3 regions of the Glaciecola sp. 1036 genome follow, and region 2 is predicted to be linked to each of the others. Evidence: predicted binding sites of a transcription regulator. Region 2 holds the regulator's gene; each other region holds the start of a gene.

Region 1 (6,505 bases), on a different contig from region 2:
TTCGCATTAATACGGTTCTGCCTGCATTATGGTTAAAGCATTTGGTCAATCTTGTGTGTAAAGACAAGGCCGTCATCAGTATTATTTCAGCCAGAGTAGGCAGTATCTCAGACAATCGACTTGGCGGCTGGTATGGCTATAGAAGTGCGAAAGCAGCGTTAAATATGGTCATCAAAACGGCTTGGGTGGAATATCAAAGAAGACGTTCCAATACCATCTTAATTAGCTATCACCCAGGTACTGTAGACACAGAGTTATCGGCACCATTTCAAGGGAATGTTAAACCTGAAAAGCTCTTTACGCCTGAATTTACCGCGGAGCGTTTGGTGGATATTTGCAAACAAGCAAAGATTGAAAATTCGCCCTATTATATTGACTGGGATGCTAAGTCCATTAACTGGTAGAGACAGTAAAAAATATCCTCAAATCCAATACAGAAATAGCAGACATTAGTGTTAATGACTGTTAACATTTAAGTTCAAATAATAAAAACAACAAAAGGACTTCATAATGTCTGGTAATAGAGAGCAGTTTGGCTCTAAGCTAGGTTTTATACTTGCGGCAGCTGGCTCTGCTGTGGGTATAGGCAATCTTGTGGGTTTTCCCGTTGGTGCTGCAAAAAATGGTGGTGGCGCCTTTCTAGTAATGTACGCTATTTTTGTATTTTTCATTTGCTTGCCGGTAATGATTGCCGAGATGACGGTGGGTAGAGCTGGGCAAAAAGACCCGCTCGGGGCTTACAGCGACTTATCTAATAAAAGTGGCCTTTGGCGAATTGCAGGCTGGTTGTCAATTATCACCCCCTTTATGATTGCCGTATTTTACTTGGTGATCACCGTTTGGATATTCGGTTATTTAGTCGAGTCCGTGATGGGCAATTTAGATGTTCTTGCCGACCCAAGTACCTTTGGTACCTTCATCAACAGTAATTCGCTTTTCTTGTACATGGCACTAGTGCTTTTAATTGTTTATTTAATTTTGCAAGGTGGGGTTAAAGAAGGCATTGAAAAAGCCGCCAAAGTACTCATGCCCGCTTTGTTCGTGATGTTGGTAGCCTTGGTGATTTTTGTCCTGACCCGTGACAACGCAATTGAAGGGGTTAAATACTACCTGATTCCAGACTTTTCGAAGATTAATGCCAGCGTCATCAATGGCGCTTTGTCTCAGGCTTTCTTTTCGCTATCTTTAGGCATGGGAATAATGATCACTTATGGTAGCTACATTAATAAAAAAGCTAACTTACCTGAAGCCTCTAAATTGGTTGCATTAACAGATACGGCTGTAGCCTTTACTGCAGGATTGATGATTCTACCTGCAATATTTTCTTTTAATCCTGAGGTAGATCCAAACGAGCTAAGTGAAAGCTCTGTATCTATGATCTTCTCTTATTTGCCGCAAATATTCTTAGAGCTTCAGAGTTCTTTAGGATATGTAGGCGCAAGTTTTATCGCATCCGTATTTTTCCTCTTAGTGTTTTTCGCAGCCATCACCTCGCTAGTGTCAATTTTCGAGGTACCAGTAGCATCCCTTATGTGCGAAAAAGAAGTTTCTAGAAAGAAAGCCTTGGTTGTATGCGGAATCTTGTTAGTGGTGTTTTCGGTTATGTGTGCATTATCGTTTGGATTTGTTGATTTCTTTACGTCATTTGTCAGTTATGCAGACCAGAACAAATCCTTTTTTGATCTGGTTTACGACGTATTCTACGATACTATCTTGCCATTGAATGGTTTATTGATATGTTTGTTTGTCGTCTACCGTTGGAAGAAACTTGCGTTCAACGAGGAGCTAGAACAAGGAGCCGAAGACTATAAAGGCAGTTGGTTAGAAAAATATGTGACCTTTTCTTTAGGCACCTTTATTCCTAGCATTTTGTTCATCATATTCATCAATACAGTATTACAAAAATATTTTGGTTTCGCCCTTATCGGCTAGGCTGGAAGCATGTCAAACGGAGAGGGATAGACGAGCTCTATCCCCAGTTCCTCGATAGCGTTTTTACCATCCACGATTCGAAAAGTATCCTGCTCTTGCTGAGCTAAGAAATTAGGTGATGATATTCCTAGTTGTTGAGCACACCAAGTGTAGTAAGGCTGCTTTTGTGGATGTTCTAAACTGCATAGGTTATAGGCTTTTCCGCAAATTTTCTGTTCTAGCAATACAGCGATAGCTTGAATTACATCTTGTTTATGCACAAGGTTCACAGGGCATTCAGGGCCACTTATTTGCTGCTTTTTTACCAAGGTATTCACTGGATGACGAAAACTACCATCATAGTTTGGACCTACTAGACCGGAAAGTCTTAATACTAAACTCATATGCCCATACTGATCTAATAAATAATCTTCTATTCGGCTATGGGCAATTCCCGACTCAGTGGTGGGACATTTGGGTGTACTGTGGCCGACAATGCCAGTGTAACCCGAATAAACAGAGGTCGTACTGATAAAGATTATTTGCTTAACTTGATGTTTAACCGCGATATCGATTAAGGCGCTTATGGCTTTAAAATAGGTAGAGGATGATAATTTTGTTCGACCAGCAGCGATATTGATTACTAGTCGTTTATTTTCGAACAATTTTATTGCTAATTCATCTTCTATGAGATCGTAACAGTTAAAGGTGAAAACGTTAAAATTGGTCGAATCTTGAAGATGCTTGGCCTTTTCTGTGGAAGTGACAGTACCAGTAATGTTTACCTTGTTTTGAGACAGCTGGTGGGCAAGTGACAAACCCAACCAGCCAAGTCCAATAATAGTGACGTCCATTTAATCCTATGTACGTTGATTAAGCTTAACTAAATCTAATTTACTAAAATCTGAATATTTTTGTAAAGCATTCTCAGTATTATCGATAACCTCAAGAGAGTCACATAGTCTTTTCGCTGAGCTTTCAATTTTCGCACTTTCTACTTCGATTTCTTGTTCTAATTCTTCACCCAGATTTTCCATACGAGTTTCAAAATCGGCAAGATCTGTATCGCCTGACATCATGGCTTTGCCAATGACCACAAACATTTGTCCCATAGCTTCTGCCATTAACTCTTCAACCGCTGAATCAATCTTAGTATTTAAACTTTTAGAAAAGCTGCCTTCTTCAGCAAATATGGCTTTGCCAAATTGCATACTGCCGTCTGGCTGATAAATTGCGTCTCGCAATTCGGTTTCAATTTCAGATAAGGTTTCACTTAATGATTGCACCATAGAATTATTTTCACCGAATAAACCGTTAAGTACTTTGGTCAATGCAGTGTTGGTAACCGCAATTGCATCGCTAGCAAGCTCGATAGCATCAGGCACCAGCGCTTTGATATCAGAATAGTATTGTTGCGTTAGCGAGCGTTGAGCGCTATTTAATGATAATTGTGACCCGTTCTTCCATGTATCGCCTTGTGCATTAATTTTTAAGATGTCGCCATTGTCCAAAGTAATAGTCATTAAATCTTCGGCAACGTTTAGTTCAGCATTAATGTTTACATCGCACTGTTCTGACACTCCATATTCATGAGCTTCAGCTTTAGTAAATGGGGATAAAATTAGTGCTAAAACGGCAAGAATTGTGGTTAACATAGCTTTCATTTGATTAATTCCTATTATTTTCGTCTTTACAATTTGGGCACAAAAAGTAAATTATCTTTTTGTTTTAATATGAATTTCACCATAGCAATTCATGCGCCAATAAAAAATACAGTTTAAAAAACAAAGAGATACGGATTTTTGAGTAACTTAGATCAAATCATTTCGACATTATTCTGGTATAAATTACTAACTCTTAGTGAATTTGACCAAGATCATAAATATTAAAAAAAAGACCGAAGTAGCATAGCACTAGACCAAAGATTCAGTATAATACGAGCAGTTATTATGCAAAGGTATTATCTGAGATGGGCGAAATTGTTTTCACTTTAAAGTTTGCTGTTTTTATCCTAGCCTTAGTTTTAGGATTAAGCTGCATCGTCATGGGGTTTCTGTCTACTAAGTCGGGTGCAGAAGCTATGAAAGAAAGAATCGAATACGGTTTTCTTGGTGTGTCTGGTCTCGCTGTTACAGGCTTAATGCTTTACGCTCTATAAGCGAAAAATTTCATAAGTTGCATTAAGCATCTTGTTTTAAGCTTAGAAAATGCTGTTCACTTTGTGAACAGCATTTTTTTTTACTCATTGGTGTTTTTTATCTCTATTGCCGATGGTACTGAAGAGCGATCGCTAACTCTTTGATACACATTCAAGCCAAATACTGGTAACACGGCTAACAAGTGGTCAAAAATATCTGCCTGCAAGTGTTCATACATAACCCACTGCGTTTGTTTAGAGAAACAGTAAATCTCTATGGGCAATCCAACCTCGGTTGGTTTTAATTGACGTACCATGCAGGTAAGCTCTTTGTGTACATCTACATGGTGCAGTAAATACTGCTCTGCATAGGCTCTAAATGTTCCTATGTTAGTTAACCTACGAGAGTTTATGATGTCAGACTTATCGGTTTCGATTCGTATTCTATCTTCGGCCAGCACTTTTTCTTTATTGGTTAAATATTCATTCAATACCGTGAATTTCTTCCATGCCTTGACATCATCTTCGGTGGCAAATCGAATCGAACGCATATCAACATTGATCGAACGTTTGATTCGACGGCCGCCAGCTTCACTCATACCACGCCAGTTTTTTACTGCTTCTGTGGTCAGAGAATAAGTAGGGATAGTTGAAATTGTTTTGTCCCAGTTACTGACTTTCACCACTGTAAGTCCAATTTCTATAATATCGCCATCCACGCCATATTTCGGCATTTCAATCCAATCACCAGTGTTAAACATACGGTTTGCTGCGATTTGAATACCTGAAACAAAGCCTAGAATGGTATCCCGGAAAATCAACAATAGAACTGCAGCAATAGCGGTTAACCCTGATAGAAGGTAAATAGGGCTTTGTCCGATCAACAGTGAAATAATTAAAAACACCAACATCAAGGTAAAGAGTAATCTTCCTACCTGAATGAACCCTGTGATAGGGGCTCTCTCCGCCAGCGAAGATTCGGCATAAATTTTTTCAACGGCGGTCAGTAGTGACTGTAATAATAGATAAGAAACAACAATGTTGTATAAGGATGAAAAATAGTAGGTCAGGTCATAAGCTAGGTGTTCTTGTAAATGCAAGGTTGAGTTGCAGTAGAATAAAAACAACCCAGGAACCAGATGTGCAAGACGGCGAAAGAAGCCTGACTCATGGAGGTGATTATCCCATGTAGTTTTGGTTCTTTTGACAATAATGGGTAATTCAATTAAGACTAAAAGTCGGAATAATAGCCATAGGACAAAAGCTGTTCCAAATAACAGGCCTAAACTGATAGCTTGATAAAGCATACCCTCTGTAGAGATGGCGGCAAAGCCAAAATATTCTAATACTTCATTTACCAAATGAGAGAGTGTTGCAGCTTGATTAGTCATTTAACTCATCCACATCTTCATACGTTCGTTTTTCTTGGTCCAAAGGCGATTAAGCCAGTCTTGAAATTTATTTTGAAAGTGTTCATTTTCAAAGTAATCACCAATGATGTCATTCGTCACCGGAAGCGTACGTACATCTATTACAATCTTTGTCATTCTGCCGGCTAGCATATCCATCATAGGGTGTGTCGATTTAGGATAGGCGAGGGTTATGTCCAGAATATTACTGAATAATTCTCCCATCACCGCCAAGGTAAAAGCGATACCGCCAGCTTTGGGACGCAATAAGTGTGAAAATGGACTTTTACGTAATTTTTGTTTTTTAGCAGTAAATCTTGTGCCCTCTACAAAATTGATGACGGTTGTAGGTTCATCCACATAGCGTTCACATGATTTTTTAGTGGTTTCGATATCCTTGCCTTTGAGATGCGGGTATTTTTCAACATAGGCTTTGCTATAGCGCCGCATAAAAGGCATATCCATGGCCCAAGCCGCTAAACCGACAAAAGGTAACCAAATCAGCTCTTTTTTTAGAAAGAACTTAGGGGGCGGAATACGTGGCGCGCAGAAGTCAATTAACAAAATAATATCAAGGTAACTAGAATGATTGGCGGTGATTAGATACCACTTTTGTTTCGATAGGGGTTCATCAATTTCTATTACAATTTCTATGCGATTAAATAGCTTAATTAATGCGACGCTGAATACGCCGAAACTAAAGTACATTCGATTCATAGCGCGAGCAAAAAACTTTTTGCCAAATCTAAATGGTAATACCAATCTAAGCATGCCAAAAATAATGACTAAACTTCCCCACCAACATAAATTAATCAGTTGAAAAGTTAAATGGATCGGAAAAACGATAATACTTCTTAGTGACCACATGAACTTTCGTGTTCCTTTTCTAGTGCCAGCAATTTATCTTCTTTTTGTAACCACAATTGATTTAACCACTGCTGAAATTTCTGCTTTTGGTTTTCATCTGTAAAATAACCTTCGTTAAAAATACCGGATGTTTTCAACTGATTAATTTCAATGGTGTCAACATCAACAATGACATTTTTGA
Region 2 (6,505 bases):
ATCAAGTTATGACCGCCAAAGGCATAACAACTACCCCAGATGCACTTGCAGTGGACGCCTTAAATATTATGCAAGAGAAAAAAGTTAACGCGCTCATTGTTGTGAATGAAAATCATCAACCCGTTGGCGCACTCAACATCAATATGTTGTTGAGAGCGGGAGTAGTGTAAATGGCACAGTTTTCTAAAAACACTGTTGATACACTTTATGGCCCAGTTGATGCTGATATCTTTGCGATGTGTAAGGATATTCGACTACTTGTGCTAGATGTGGATGGAGTTCTGTCTGACGGCTTTATCTATTTGGGTAACCAAAACGAAGAATTGAAAGCCTTTAATAGCAAGGATGGTTACGGCGTAAAAGCACTTGCAAATAACGGAGTAGATATTGCTGTCATTACCGGCCGTCAGTCACAAATCGTCGAAAAAAGAATGACATCACTGCGCGCCAGATTTATTATACAAGGCGAAGAAGAAAAATATCAGGCACTACAATCATTGATGCAAACTCACGGAATTTCGCAACATGAAATAGCCAGTATAGGTGATGATGTACCAGATCTTGGTTTGTTTTCTTGTAGCGCAATTAAAGTAGCCGTAGCAGATGCTCACCCTAGTGTTAAACAGCAAGCAAACTTCGTAACCTCTCTGCCGGGCGGTAAAGGTGCTGTGAGAGAGTTTTGTGATTTAGTGTTACAATCGAAAGGGCTGCTTGATAAAATACATGGTGCTAGTATATGAACAGAATTGGCTGGAGCATAGCGTTAATATTTTCAGCTGTTATTGGTCTGTATCTAGTGATTCTTTTTGATGAAGAAGAAGCAAAAACCAAAGCGAATGAAGATTTAATCGTTGTCCCAACCTATCAAGTCGTCAATTTGAATAGTAAAATATTTGATGATAATGGTATTTTGAGTCATCAGGTAGCAGCAACCAAAATGGAGCACTACCAGCCTTTGGGATTTATGGTATTTGATAACCCGACTTACACTGTATACATGGAAACTGGTGAGCCTTGGCAAGTCACCGCTGAACAAGGTACCTTATACGAGAACAGTCGCATTCAACTAGAACGCAACGTCAAAATACTAAATCTCAATGAGCAAGAGTATGTCAAAGAAATTAATACTCAATACATTGAAATTAATTTAAATGACAAAACCTTATTATCTGACGAACCTGTTGAAATTGTTGGTGAAAATTTTAACGTTAAGAGCATTGGCATTATAGGTAATCTAGCAACTCAAAAATATGAGCTTAAACAACATGTACGCACTTTTTATTCTCCTCAAAGCTAGTGGTAAACGCTTGGTCAAATGCGTACCAGTGATCTGTCTTGGGCTTTGTCTTAGTTTTATGCTGAATGCCCAAGAGACCAGTCAAGAGCAGCAAGATAGCACTAGCTTTGATTCCATAGTGACAGATTTTCAAAAAGACATGAATATTCGCTCGGATGATCAAGAACTGGATGGTAAAGCAAAAACCTCTATTTTGATCGATAACGTGGTGATTCAACAAGGTAGTCTGGAAATCAAAGCAGACCGAGTAGAAGCCGATGCATCTAAAGGTAACGAGGTTATTACCGCCACCGGCAAACCAGCCAGCTATCGTCAAAGGCTTGAAGATGGCTCCTATGTAAGTGCGCTGGCAAATGCTATTGTATACAATGTCGCGACCAAGACCATAACTTTAACCGGCAATGCTGAGATAACCAAAGATCAATCAAAAGTAACAGCCTCTTCTATAACTTACGACATGTTAAATGATAAAATCAATGCAAGCTCTGATGGTAACAATGAAGGCAAAGTAAATACTGTTATAAGCTTTGGTGACCAAGACGAAAACGACGAAGGTGTAAATTGAGTAGTACCCTGTGTGCAAAACATTTAGCGAAATCCTATAAGTCTAGACAGGTTGTTAGAGACGTTAGTTTGGAAGTGTCCACGGGGCAGATTGTTGGTCTCTTGGGCCCTAACGGCGCAGGAAAAACCACTACCTTCTATATGATTGTCGGCCTAGTCCCGCTAGACAAAGGCGAAATTTCCATCGACCAAAATGAGCTCACTTATCAACCTATGCATGAAAGAGCCAGACATGGCATTGGTTATCTTCCCCAAGAAGCATCCATTTTTAGAAAACTTTCTGTGTTTGAAAATATCATGGCGATTTTGCAAACTAGAAAAGAGCTTAGTGCTGAGCAGCGAGAACAGAAAGCCGATGAGCTTTTAGACGATTTTAACATCAATCATATCCGAAATAATTTAGGCATGAGTTTATCCGGTGGCGAGCGCCGCAGAGTAGAAATAGCAAGAGCTTTAGCCGCAAACCCCAAGTTTATTTTATTAGATGAGCCCTTCGCAGGTGTTGATCCTATTTCTGTTAGTGATATAAAGAAAATAATTTATCAGTTGAAAGAAAGAGGGATTGGTGTCTTAATCACCGATCATAATGTAAAAGAAACCTTAGATGTGTGTGAAACTGCATACATTGTAAGCCATGGCTCTTTGATTGCTGCTGGTACAGCAGAAGAAGTATTAGCAAATCAAGAAGTTAGAGACGTTTATCTAGGAGAGCAGTTCTCTTTGTGATAAAGTGGTTAACAACTTTTTAGCGAACTTAATGAAATCGCAATTTTTAGTGGAAGTGTAAAATAGTAATGAAACCTTCGTTACAGCTTAAATTCAGTCAGCAGCTCACCATGACGCCGCAATTGCAGCAGGCAATTAAGTTATTGCAGTTATCCACTTTGGATCTTCAACAAGAAATTCAAGAAGCATTAGAATCTAACCCGCTTTTAGAACTTACCGAACACAATCCCGAGCAAGACGGCAAACAACAGCTAGATAACAATATCGACAAAAATGTTGATAACAATGGAGAAAAGCTCACTGAATCAGCTTCTGCCAGGGAAGAAACCCTTGATAGCCATGATGCCCTAGAGAAAGGTGATATTCCTGATGATTTACCCGTGGATACTTCTTGGGATGAGTATTTAGGTTCTAGTTCGGCTCCTATCAAAATGGTGGGTTCAAATCCTGACGATGATTACGTATATCAAGGTGAAACCAGCGACTCCATTCAAGACCACCTGCTTTGGCAAATTGAAATGAGTCATTTTTCAGATAACGACAAAAGTATCGCTATCGCTATCATTGATTCCATTGACGAAGCTGGCTACCTCACCGTAAGTTGTGAAGAGATTTTAGAATCGTTAGACAACGAAGAAATTGAACTTGATGAAGTTGAATGTGTATTAAAACGCATTCAACACTGTGACCCTGTAGGCTCAGGTGCCAGAAACGTACAAGAATGTTTGCTGATACAGCTAAATCAATTTCCTGTGGACACACCTTGGTTGAAAGAAGCAAGAGACTTAATTCAAGAATATTCAGACTTGCTTGGTGGTAAAGACTATCGCACCTTAATGCGAAAAACTAAATTGAAAGAGGAGCAACTGCGTGAAGTTATGAAGTTGCTTAAAACGCTAAATCCGCGACCTGGTACAGCCATTTCAACCAAAGAACCAGAATATGTCATCCCTGATGTAAATGTGTACAAAAGCAAAGGCGTGTGGATGGTTGAATTAAACAACGACGCCCTTCCTGCCCTTTCGGTCAATGACACTTACGCCAGTTTAGCGAAAACCACAAAAAACCCAACTGAGTCTCAATTTATAAAATCCCACCTGCAAGAAGCAAAGTGGTTTATAAAAAGTTTAGAATCACGAAACGAAACCTTATTAAAAGTGTCACATTGTATAGTGACAAGACAAAAAGAGTTTTTCGAAAAGGGACCTGAAAAAATGGTGCCCATGGTACTCAACGATGTAGCAGAGATGGTGGATATGCATGAATCGACAATTTCACGTGTTACCACCCAGAAATATATGCATACACCTAGAGGTATTTTCGAACTGAAATATTTCTTCTCAAGTCATGTTGCAACGGACTCTGGCGAAAACGCCTCATCTACTGCAATTAGAGCTTTGATTAAGAAATTAGTGGCTGCAGAGCCTGCGGCTAAGCCACTGAGTGATAGCAAAATTGCGCAGTTGCTCGCAGAGCAAGGAATTCAAGTTGCTCGGCGAACCATTGCAAAATACCGGGAATCGTTAAACATTCCCCCATCAAACCAACGTAAGAGTCTGATCTAAGACTTATACAACAAAAGAGGGCCTAGCATTATGCAAATTAACCTAACTGGTCATCACGTTGAAATCACTGATTCTCTTCGTAATTATGTAGATACTAAGTTTGAAAAGTTGGAACGTCATTTTGATCACATCAATAATGTTCATGTGATTTTAAATGTGGAAAAGTTGAATCAAAAAGCAGAAGCCACGTTACACTTGAACGGTGGTCAAATATTTGCTGATTCAGAGCATACCGACATGTATGCAGCCATTGACTCGCTGATAGATAAATTGGATCGACAAGTCATCAAACACAAAGAGAAACTAAAACGCCACTAAGTGTTGTATGATAATTTCAGACATAATTTCACTTGACCGCACCAAATGTGCGGTTGAGTGCCAAAGCAAAAAACGAATTTTAGAAATCATCAGCGAGATTGCGGTAAAACAAAATCCCTCACTCGATCAAGTTGATGTGCTTAATAGTTTATTAAGCCGCGAAAAAATGGGCAGCACAGGCATTGGCAACGGCATTGCAATTCCTCATGGTCGCATAAGCGGAATCGACAATGTAATGGCCATTATTGTGACCAGTGATTCAGGCATAGACTTTGATGCTATCGATAATCGCCCGGTGGATATTTTCTTCGCTATTTTAGTCCCCAAGGAACAAGCCGAAAAACACCTCGCATCTTTAGCCGCTATTGCTAGAAAATTAGGTAATAAAGATATTGTTAAAGCGATACGCAGTGCTGAAAATAAAAATCAAATAATTGCCGCATTAGCCTAACATTTCATTTCTTTGTGGTAAGCTAGGAAAAAGTTGCAACTGGCAAAGTGGACTAGCAGTAATGAAATTACTTATCATCAGTGGCCGCTCAGGGTCAGGAAAATCAATCGCGCTGCGAGCGCTCGAAGATTTGGGTTACTACTGTGTTGACAATATTCCCGTCAACCTTCTCCCAACATTAGTAAACGCCATCACCGACGAATATGACCAGGTCGCAGTGAGTATTGATGTGCGCAACCTTCCTAGAGTACAAGAAGAGGTTGGCGACGTACTTGATTACTTACCGTCTTTTTGGGAAGTCACCATAATCTTTTTAGATGCCAGTGATGACGTATTGATTAAACGTTACAGCGAGACTCGTCGTTTACATCCATTGTTTAAACTCAGTAACAGTTTGACCGAAGCTATTCAAACAGAACGAGAAATATTAGCCCCTGTTGCTGAAAGTGCAGATTTAACCATTAATACAGACCATTTGTCGGTGCATGAACTGGCTGAATTAGTCAGAGAAAGAGTACTTGGTAAAAAAACCACAGATTTAGTCATTGTATTTGAATCCTTTGGCTTTAAATATGGTTTACCCAAAGACTCAGATTATGTATTCGACGTAAGATTTCTGCCTAACCCTCATTGGGACCCCGATTTACGCCCGCTAACTGGATTAGACGGTCCTGTGGAAGTGTTTTTAGCCGGGCAACCCTTAGTGATGAAATTCATCTGGCAAGTTCAAAACTTGATCACCACTTGGCTACCACACTTAGAGCGAAATAATAGAAGTTATGTAACCATTTCTATCGGCTGTACAGGTGGTCAACATCGTTCCGTATTTGTGGCGCAATCTTTGGCTGATGCATTCAGTGCCAGTCATGGCGATGTGCAAATAAAGCACCGAGAACTAAAGCGCGTTAAGGGTGAAACTAACCCCATGAAATTGGTATAAGGATTACATATGCAGATTCGACGCAACGTCACCATTGTCAATAAACTAGGTCTGCACGCAAGAGCCGCCACTAAGTTGGTGCAACTTGCTAATCAACATCAATCACAGATCACCCTGACACAAGGCGATAATACAGCGCCTGCTGACAGTGTTCTAGCGCTCATGATGCTTGAAAGTAGTCAAGGTAAAACGGTCGAAGTTTTATGTGACGGAGATGACGCTGAAGAGGCTATGGAAGCCATAGTTTCGCTTATTCAGAATAAATTTGACGAACAAGAATAAATCTAAAGAAATCAAAGATTCACAGCACATTTTTAATAATTAATGGTATAATCTTGGAAAAATAATCAAGGGGAGATTGTATGTCTGAGACAGTAGAAGCGTTGTCAAATACGCAAGAACGACTCGACTACATATCTCAAGCCTTATCTGCTGGCGCTTTTGTTCGCGTACGCAGAGTACTCCTTGAATTACCCGCCAGTGATGTTGCTCACTTATTAGAATCTAGTCCAACCAAAACCCGTGATGACTTATGGCAATTAATTGATGCTGACTTTCATGGTGAAGTATTAGAAGAGCTTTCCGAGGATGTTCGTAACGGTATCATTTCGAAAATGATGCCTGCTAGTGTAGTGGACGCACTA
Region 3 (6,505 bases), on a different contig from region 2:
TAGCATATATGTGGAAAGCTAACGCATTATATGCCTTGCAAAGGTTCGACGAAGCCATTGAAACACTTAAAGAATCTATAAAACTAGACCCGTTGTTTTCTGGAAGTGCATATAATTTAGGTATGATGCTCTCTTGGCAGGCTAGATTTGACGAAGCCGAAATAGTGTTTGAACAACTTAAAATTGATCACCCTGATTCAACCTATGCCTATCAAGGTCTTGCTGACATGTATTTTAGCCAAGGCAATTTTGTAGCTTCTATTGCACAAGCCAAAAAAGCTATTGCGCTATCTCCAGATAATCCAGAGCTGATATATAAACTGGAAGGACCTCTGATTCAGTTAGGGCTAGTCGATATTTTACAAAATATGGACTATGACCCAAGTTTAGAAGCCACGATTTTGATTTTCGAAGGAAAATTTAAGCTATTGTTTGAAAAAATGGATTTTGATACCGCGGCAAATCCTGACGACTATTGGACTGCTTTTGAGGCAGGTTGGTATCACGCAATGTTCGGCGATCAAGCACGGGCGCTTGAGCTTATTATTAATAATAGTCAACAACTTGATGATGCAGATAAATATTATATGCCTTATTGCTCTCCCGCCATAGAAATAGCCTGGTCTTATCAACAACAAAAAAAGCTTGATGACGCTGAACAAATATTAACGACCTGTGCTTCTTTGTTAAAACAACAGGAAGCATCATCCATTGCACAATCTGAACTTTTTTACCTTGGTGCGCGACTTAACGCACTAAATGGCAACAATGAAAACGCGATGACATATTTAAAGCAAGCTGTGGATTTTGGCTGGCGAGAATGGTGGACCAAACATGATCCTCTGCTCACCTCTTTACATAATGAAAATGACTATATAGAAGTTATTGACTTTATAGAGAAAGATCTGCAAAACCAAGCCAATGAGGCTCGAAAGATATTTCAAGAATAAGCTAAATAGATTTATGTCTAGGGGCTACACGCCCCTGACAGTTATGCAATTATGCTGCAGATTTCATACGCCGGCGCATATATAAAACACCGAGTCCAAATAGCGTCAATGATGTCCCCACCGGGGCACTCACAAAATTAGGGTCATTGGCTGCCGCGGTAATGCGCAATATCTCGTCTTCTGATCTGAATAATGTTTCTGTTGTTGGAATGTAATCAAACTCACTTTCATTCCTATACCCCACTATCGTCATGGGAGGTTCAGGAGTTGTGAATACCGGCTCTGGGCCAATTTCACCGTTATCTAGCCAAGGAAAATAAACCGTTTCTTCCCATTCAATGTATTCGTCCACCCACGCATCATATGCAGGGTTAAATTCTTCAAAACGAGTTAAAGTGACAACCTCCGCGGAATTACCTGTGCCCGTGTTAGTGCGCTCAAAAAAGAACTCGCCAAAATTACTGCTTATTTGAGCAGTCACATTTACATTGTAATCTCCAAGATCTAGTGCTGGTTGTGGAGTATTTAAAAAAACATTTCCATAACTTATCAATCCGTCCGGTGTTGTTATATCACCACCGTCATTAACTTCCCCCATCAAAATTTCGTTCCTGCCATTACCGCTAATTTCCCAAGTAATCATAGTGTCAATTAACGGGGAGTCAAAAAAGACGCTGAAAGGTCCAAACATCAAGAGATCTTCGTTTTGAGCAAACTCCCAAACGCAAGGATCTCCAGTTTCCAACTCGGCCAAAGCATCTTCAGCCAATGCTAAATTTTGTATGGCTTCTGGCGTGCCTATACTTGACCAGTAATCTATCAGATCTTGGGCAGCTTCTAGCTCTGACGTATCGTAACTTCCGTTACAATTTGTATCTTGTGTAGGTCCGGTAGTAGGAACCGCTGATATCCCCAAACCGGCACCGCCTATTATATTGGAAAAAGTATTCCGATTTAGATAGGCAGATTCGCTCATGCCAATAGTATTGTCGGAAAACCTCACTATATCAGCGTCTTCAATAAAAAAATAACGGGTCTCGACCTGTTCAGTGAGAGAACCTCGCCCCGAGCTTCTAACTAAACGAGCAGAGGCAATTTCGACAAACACAAACATTGATAAGACTGCTAATGTAAGCAGCGTAGTTAAGCGAGTCATACAAGTTCTCCTATGGTGTTATTTTAGTTCTTTAGTATTTTCTGGCCCAAGAACAAGAACAGCGGTGACTTGAGTTAGTTTTGATCGAGCATGGCTGAAGCTTGTATGCAAAATATACACCTCAAAATTTTTTAACTATTTTTCAGATAGTTAAGAAGCATTGTTTAAGTAAGACGCCAAGATGTGTAAAAATTCCTGACATTTTATTCACAATTGTTATTGCTCGAAACTCCTTCAATTTTTACAACTAAGGTTGTTGCAATTTATGGAAACATTCGCCTTGTAACTGTTGTGCTTTTCCGCCATTATTTATTTCAGTTTAAAAGGAATACAAAAAAGGAATTTTTGTATGATGTTTCCCCATTCGAGTGAATCCCGAATTCACTCCTTAGATGTCATTAGAGGATTTGCCGTATTAGGTATTCTCGCCATGAACATTCGTGCTTTTGGACTACCTGAAGGTAGCTATTTAGATCCATTTTCTTATGGTAACCCTAGTTTCTTAGATTTAATCATTTTTACTGTTACCGACGTGGTTTTTCGCGAGAAATGCATGGGTATATTCAGTTTACTTTTTGGCGTCGGGGTTTTGATTTTTACCCAAAAACCCGAGCAAAAACAATTAAATGCTTGGCAACTCCATAAGAGACGTTGCCTTTGGTTACTGTCTTTTGGTTTATTCCATAGTTACTTCATTTGGTCAGGCGATATTCTTACTCTTTATGCCGCGTGTGGATTTTTGATTTACGCCTTTCGTCACCAAAGCGTCAAACATCTTTTTATAATTGGCACTGCCTTTATTCTATTAGAAACCTGTTTAACCTTGCTTTTTGATCTAATTTTCATGTTTGCCGATGAGGCACTTCAAGGAGAGTTACAAGCTGAAATTTCGCCATCTAAAGAAGCTATTCAAATAGAGTTAGACGGCTATGAAAGTATGAGTTGGTTGGAAAAATTTTGGGTTAGGGCTGACAATTCTCTACAAATGCAACTTGGTTATATTATGCTAATTTTGGGCCGGACCACAGGCTTAATGTTATGGGGAATGGCGTTATATAAACTTGGTTTTTTCAATTTGACTTGGCAAGCATCTCGTTATTTCAAAATTGCAATCACTTCTCTTGTTATCGGACTGAGTTTAGAAGCAATTCACGCACAATTTGTGTTTTCCGATGGCGGATTTAGATACCTCCAATTTGTCGTATCCTTGTGGGCAAGTCTGGCTATGTTGTTGGCTTATATGAGTATATTTCTTTGGGTATTATCAAAAGGCTATTTAAAAACGCTTACCCTCATTTTAGCGAGCTGTGGTCGCATGGCGTTTACTCTCTACATAATGCAGAGTTTGATATGCACAAGCTTATTCTGGGGTTTAGGTATGTTTGCAGAATTTACTTATAGCCAGTTATTTTTAGTCGTAATGACAATTTGGGTACTGCAAATCACTTTTGCTCACTTTTGGTGGCAAGGATTTAAGCAGGGCCCACTTGAATACATGTGGCGCCGCCTCACCTACTTAAAATAATCTCGCTGTAAACAATGGAGCCGTGGTTCATTTAAACAATGGAGCCGTAGTTCATTCTCACCCTCAACCCGAGAACTTCCAAAAAAGGATGGGGTTAGTGAGAATGAACTACGGCTCCATTGTTTAAATGAACTACGGCTCCATTGTTTACGGTGGCATTGTGCAAACCGAGTAACCAGATTTAGATGTCCGCAATTTTTACAACATATCAACCTTCATTTCCCAAACTACACAAACAAGCAGATAATATATTGAAATATATAGAATATTAGTTTAGGCACGGTTTATGCTTTTACGAAAATTGATACAATTTGTGATTATTTATTCGTCGATGTAAAGGAAGTAACGTTATGTTAAAAATCATAGGAAAATCAGCGGCTGTAGCATTTCTCGCTTTAAGCTTCGCTTCTCAAGGTTCTGTCATTGTTGATACGGCATTATGGTCGTTAGAACGATCACCTGCTCGAAATAGCGGTCCATCTGGATTGACAAGTGCAGGTGGAAATCAAGCTGTTCAAAACAACAATTCTAATGCCTCTATAATAAGTGATTTCTCATTCACTGGAGATTTCAACTTTACCGGCTCAATGACACCTACCATTGTTGGTTTTAATGATGATGATATTCTTGGGCTTGTATTTGGATGGCAAGACTATCAAAACCATTATCGCTTAGGTTGGGAACAAGGGGGATATAATGATATCTCTAGCGCTAGCGGTATGTTTTTAGTGCGCGAAGTTGCAGGCGTTAGCACTATATTGTTCCAACAAGAAATTTTTTGGCAAGACAATGTTGACTACAACTTTGTTGTTGGCAGAAGCGGTAATAATATTTCATTTTTGTTAAATGGCATTTCCCAATCTTTTACCGACACCAGCTTTATGTCAGGTAAAGTAGGTTTTTATACTGAAAGTCAAACTGCAAGATTCGGCGGTTTAGCCAGTGCACCTCAGGCACCTTCCAATTCAGTTCCGGCACCAGCACCCTTAGCATTATTAGGTCTTGGCGTATTAGGTTTAGCCTACCGAAGAAAAAAGTAATCTAACTAAATATTGATAGAGGGGAAGCATATTTATGCTTCCTTTTTTAGTTGCCTTACCCTCAACAATTACGAGAAATCCTCAAATCACATACATTAAAATAAAATTCAATTCACTTAAAATTTCCTAACGTCGAGACTGATTCCTCACTTTTTATTGAAATGCACTTTCCAAATTAGTGCAATGATAATCACGGTTAAAAATAGTAAACCATTTCCCTTCACCCATAAATAATAAAGCACAAAGAGATAGTATGCACAAACTTACAGATCCTACCTCGTATACAAACGCACAGTTCTAGCGCCAATTTCGTCAGAATATTTTACATAGAAAATAGTACAATCTTCATTTTTAATAAATTTGCATCATTTAGCGTCAAATTTTTTAACATAAAAATAAATGTAAATTTAACTTATTGTTTTTAATGAGGATATTTAGCGGTTCGATTATTGCTTACAAATTATCGGCTAGTTAATAGCTAAATCCTGATGTGTGAGTATCAGGTAATTTTCTAAAAACAAAAAGGAATGTAGTTATGAAGAAATTTTCACTCTTCTCCAAACTTTCATTGGGCAGCTTGTTTTTTGCTGCCAGTATGATGGCGGGCACAGCGTCAGCATCATTAGTGACAATGGAGTTTAACAATGGAGATTCACTCGCTGATTGGAATGTGGATCGAGCAGCTCCACAAGGATTTGAAATCATCAACAACGAATTAGTAATGACTGTTGCTGGTGAATTAAATCAAGATAATTTCCGCAATACTCAGGGAATGATCATGGATATTGGTGAGTCCAATTACTTGAGTATCGATATGTATGTTGACTCAGCTTGGAACCAAGATGGTCGATATGGTGGTTTATGGGGTGTTGCCAATTTAGCCAACGGCGACAGAGCAAATGAATACCCGATACTGGAATTCCAACGCGACTCAACTGGCGTTACTGGAATCGCAAAGTGGGAATCTGGTCCAGGCTGGATAATTCCACCAAGCAGCTTATTTAATTTAGATGCTTTTAATACCCTAGTACTCTCTATTAATAACGGTATGTACGAGTACTTTGTAAATGGCAATATGATTCACCAAGCAGCAGCAACTGCAGATCATCTTGGTAGCGTCATTTTAAATGGTTATAACACGTTGTCTGCGCCTAACAATGATGGTTATCAGGTTCGTTATGATAATCTAACATATGGCACAACTTCTGTTTCCGCGCCATCAATGTTTGCTTTGTTATTAACCGCATTTGCGTTTGTAGCAAGCCGTCGTTTTTTAAGAAAGTAAATACATATATATAAAAGCCAGTTTTGACTGGCTTTTTTTTGCGTCCTCTAAAATCAAACTGTTATTGTGCGGTAGCCAATTGTCCTTCTATGTATTCATCCACTAACTTTTCTAGAATATCCAATGGCACAGCGCCATTTTTTAACACCACATTATGAAATTCACCTAGGTCGAACTTGTCGCCTAGGGCAGCTTTGGCCTTTTCGCGTACTTCTAATATTTTCATCATGCCGACCTTGTAGGCAGTAGCCTGCCCAGGGGTTACTATGTAACGTTCAATTTCGGAGGTAACGTCAGATTTCACCATACCTGTATTGGCCAACATATAGTCGATAGCTTCCTCCCGGGTCCAGCGTTTAGCATGAATGCCAGTATCAACAACTAAGCGCACGGCTCTAAATAGCTCAGCTTGCAAGCGTCCAATATTGTCGTAGGGATCGCGTTGAAATCCTAATTCCCAAGCGACACGCTCGGCGTACAACGCCCAACCTTCGATATAAGCAACAAAAGGAGCGACTGTACGAAATATAGGTAAGCCCTCTAATTCCA

Evidence for each region. Region 2 encodes sigma-54, which starts transcription at its own class of promoters, with help from an activator protein. Its sites were predicted from a motif close to GTTGGCACGNNNNTNGNNT; they were not measured.
Region 1: the regulator sigma-54 is predicted to act here: its motif matches at 3,658-3,676, upstream of ACNKW3_RS15165 (DUF2884 family protein).
Region 3: the regulator sigma-54 is predicted to act here: its motif matches at 3,905-3,923, upstream of ACNKW3_RS04660 (PEP-CTERM sorting domain-containing protein).

The regions. Positions count from the first base shown of each region.
Region 1 is NZ_JBLWFH010000011.1:43,769-50,273, reverse strand. Features, by position in the region: gene ACNKW3_RS15180 (SDR family NAD(P)-dependent oxidoreductase) at 1-404, shown strand, start outside; gene ACNKW3_RS15175 (sodium-dependent transporter) at 511-1,932, shown strand; gene ACNKW3_RS15170 (NAD-dependent epimerase/dehydratase family protein) at 1,929-2,765, opposite strand; gene ACNKW3_RS15165 (DUF2884 family protein) at 2,772-3,575, opposite strand; gene ACNKW3_RS15160 (hypothetical protein) at 3,881-4,069, shown strand; gene ACNKW3_RS15155 (mechanosensitive ion channel family protein) at 4,150-5,439, opposite strand; gene ACNKW3_RS15150 (acyltransferase) at 5,440-6,324, opposite strand; gene ACNKW3_RS15145 (acyltransferase) at 6,312-6,505, opposite strand, start outside.
Region 2 is NZ_JBLWFH010000004.1:260,261-266,765, forward strand. Features, by position in the region: gene ACNKW3_RS08380 (KpsF/GutQ family sugar-phosphate isomerase) at 1-170, shown strand, start outside; gene kdsC (3-deoxy-manno-octulosonate-8-phosphatase KdsC) at 171-740, shown strand; gene lptC (LPS export ABC transporter periplasmic protein LptC) at 737-1,297, shown strand; gene lptA (lipopolysaccharide transport periplasmic protein LptA) at 1,251-1,862, shown strand; gene lptB (LPS export ABC transporter ATP-binding protein) at 1,859-2,587, shown strand; gene ACNKW3_RS08405 (RNA polymerase factor sigma-54) at 2,656-4,152, shown strand; gene hpf (ribosome hibernation promoting factor) at 4,183-4,470, shown strand; gene ptsN (PTS IIA-like nitrogen regulatory protein PtsN) at 4,478-4,921, shown strand; gene rapZ (RNase adapter RapZ) at 4,983-5,861, shown strand; gene ACNKW3_RS08425 (HPr family phosphocarrier protein) at 5,871-6,143, shown strand; gene mgtE (magnesium transporter) at 6,224-6,505, shown strand, end outside.
Region 3 is NZ_JBLWFH010000002.1:462,629-469,133, reverse strand. Features, by position in the region: gene ACNKW3_RS04675 (tetratricopeptide repeat protein) at 1-950, shown strand, start outside; gene ACNKW3_RS04670 (hypothetical protein) at 1,000-2,106, opposite strand; gene ACNKW3_RS04665 (DUF418 domain-containing protein) at 2,456-3,631, shown strand; gene ACNKW3_RS04660 (PEP-CTERM sorting domain-containing protein) at 3,982-4,671, shown strand; gene ACNKW3_RS04655 (hypothetical protein) at 5,207-5,956, shown strand; gene ACNKW3_RS04650 (DUF885 domain-containing protein) at 6,018-6,505, opposite strand, start outside.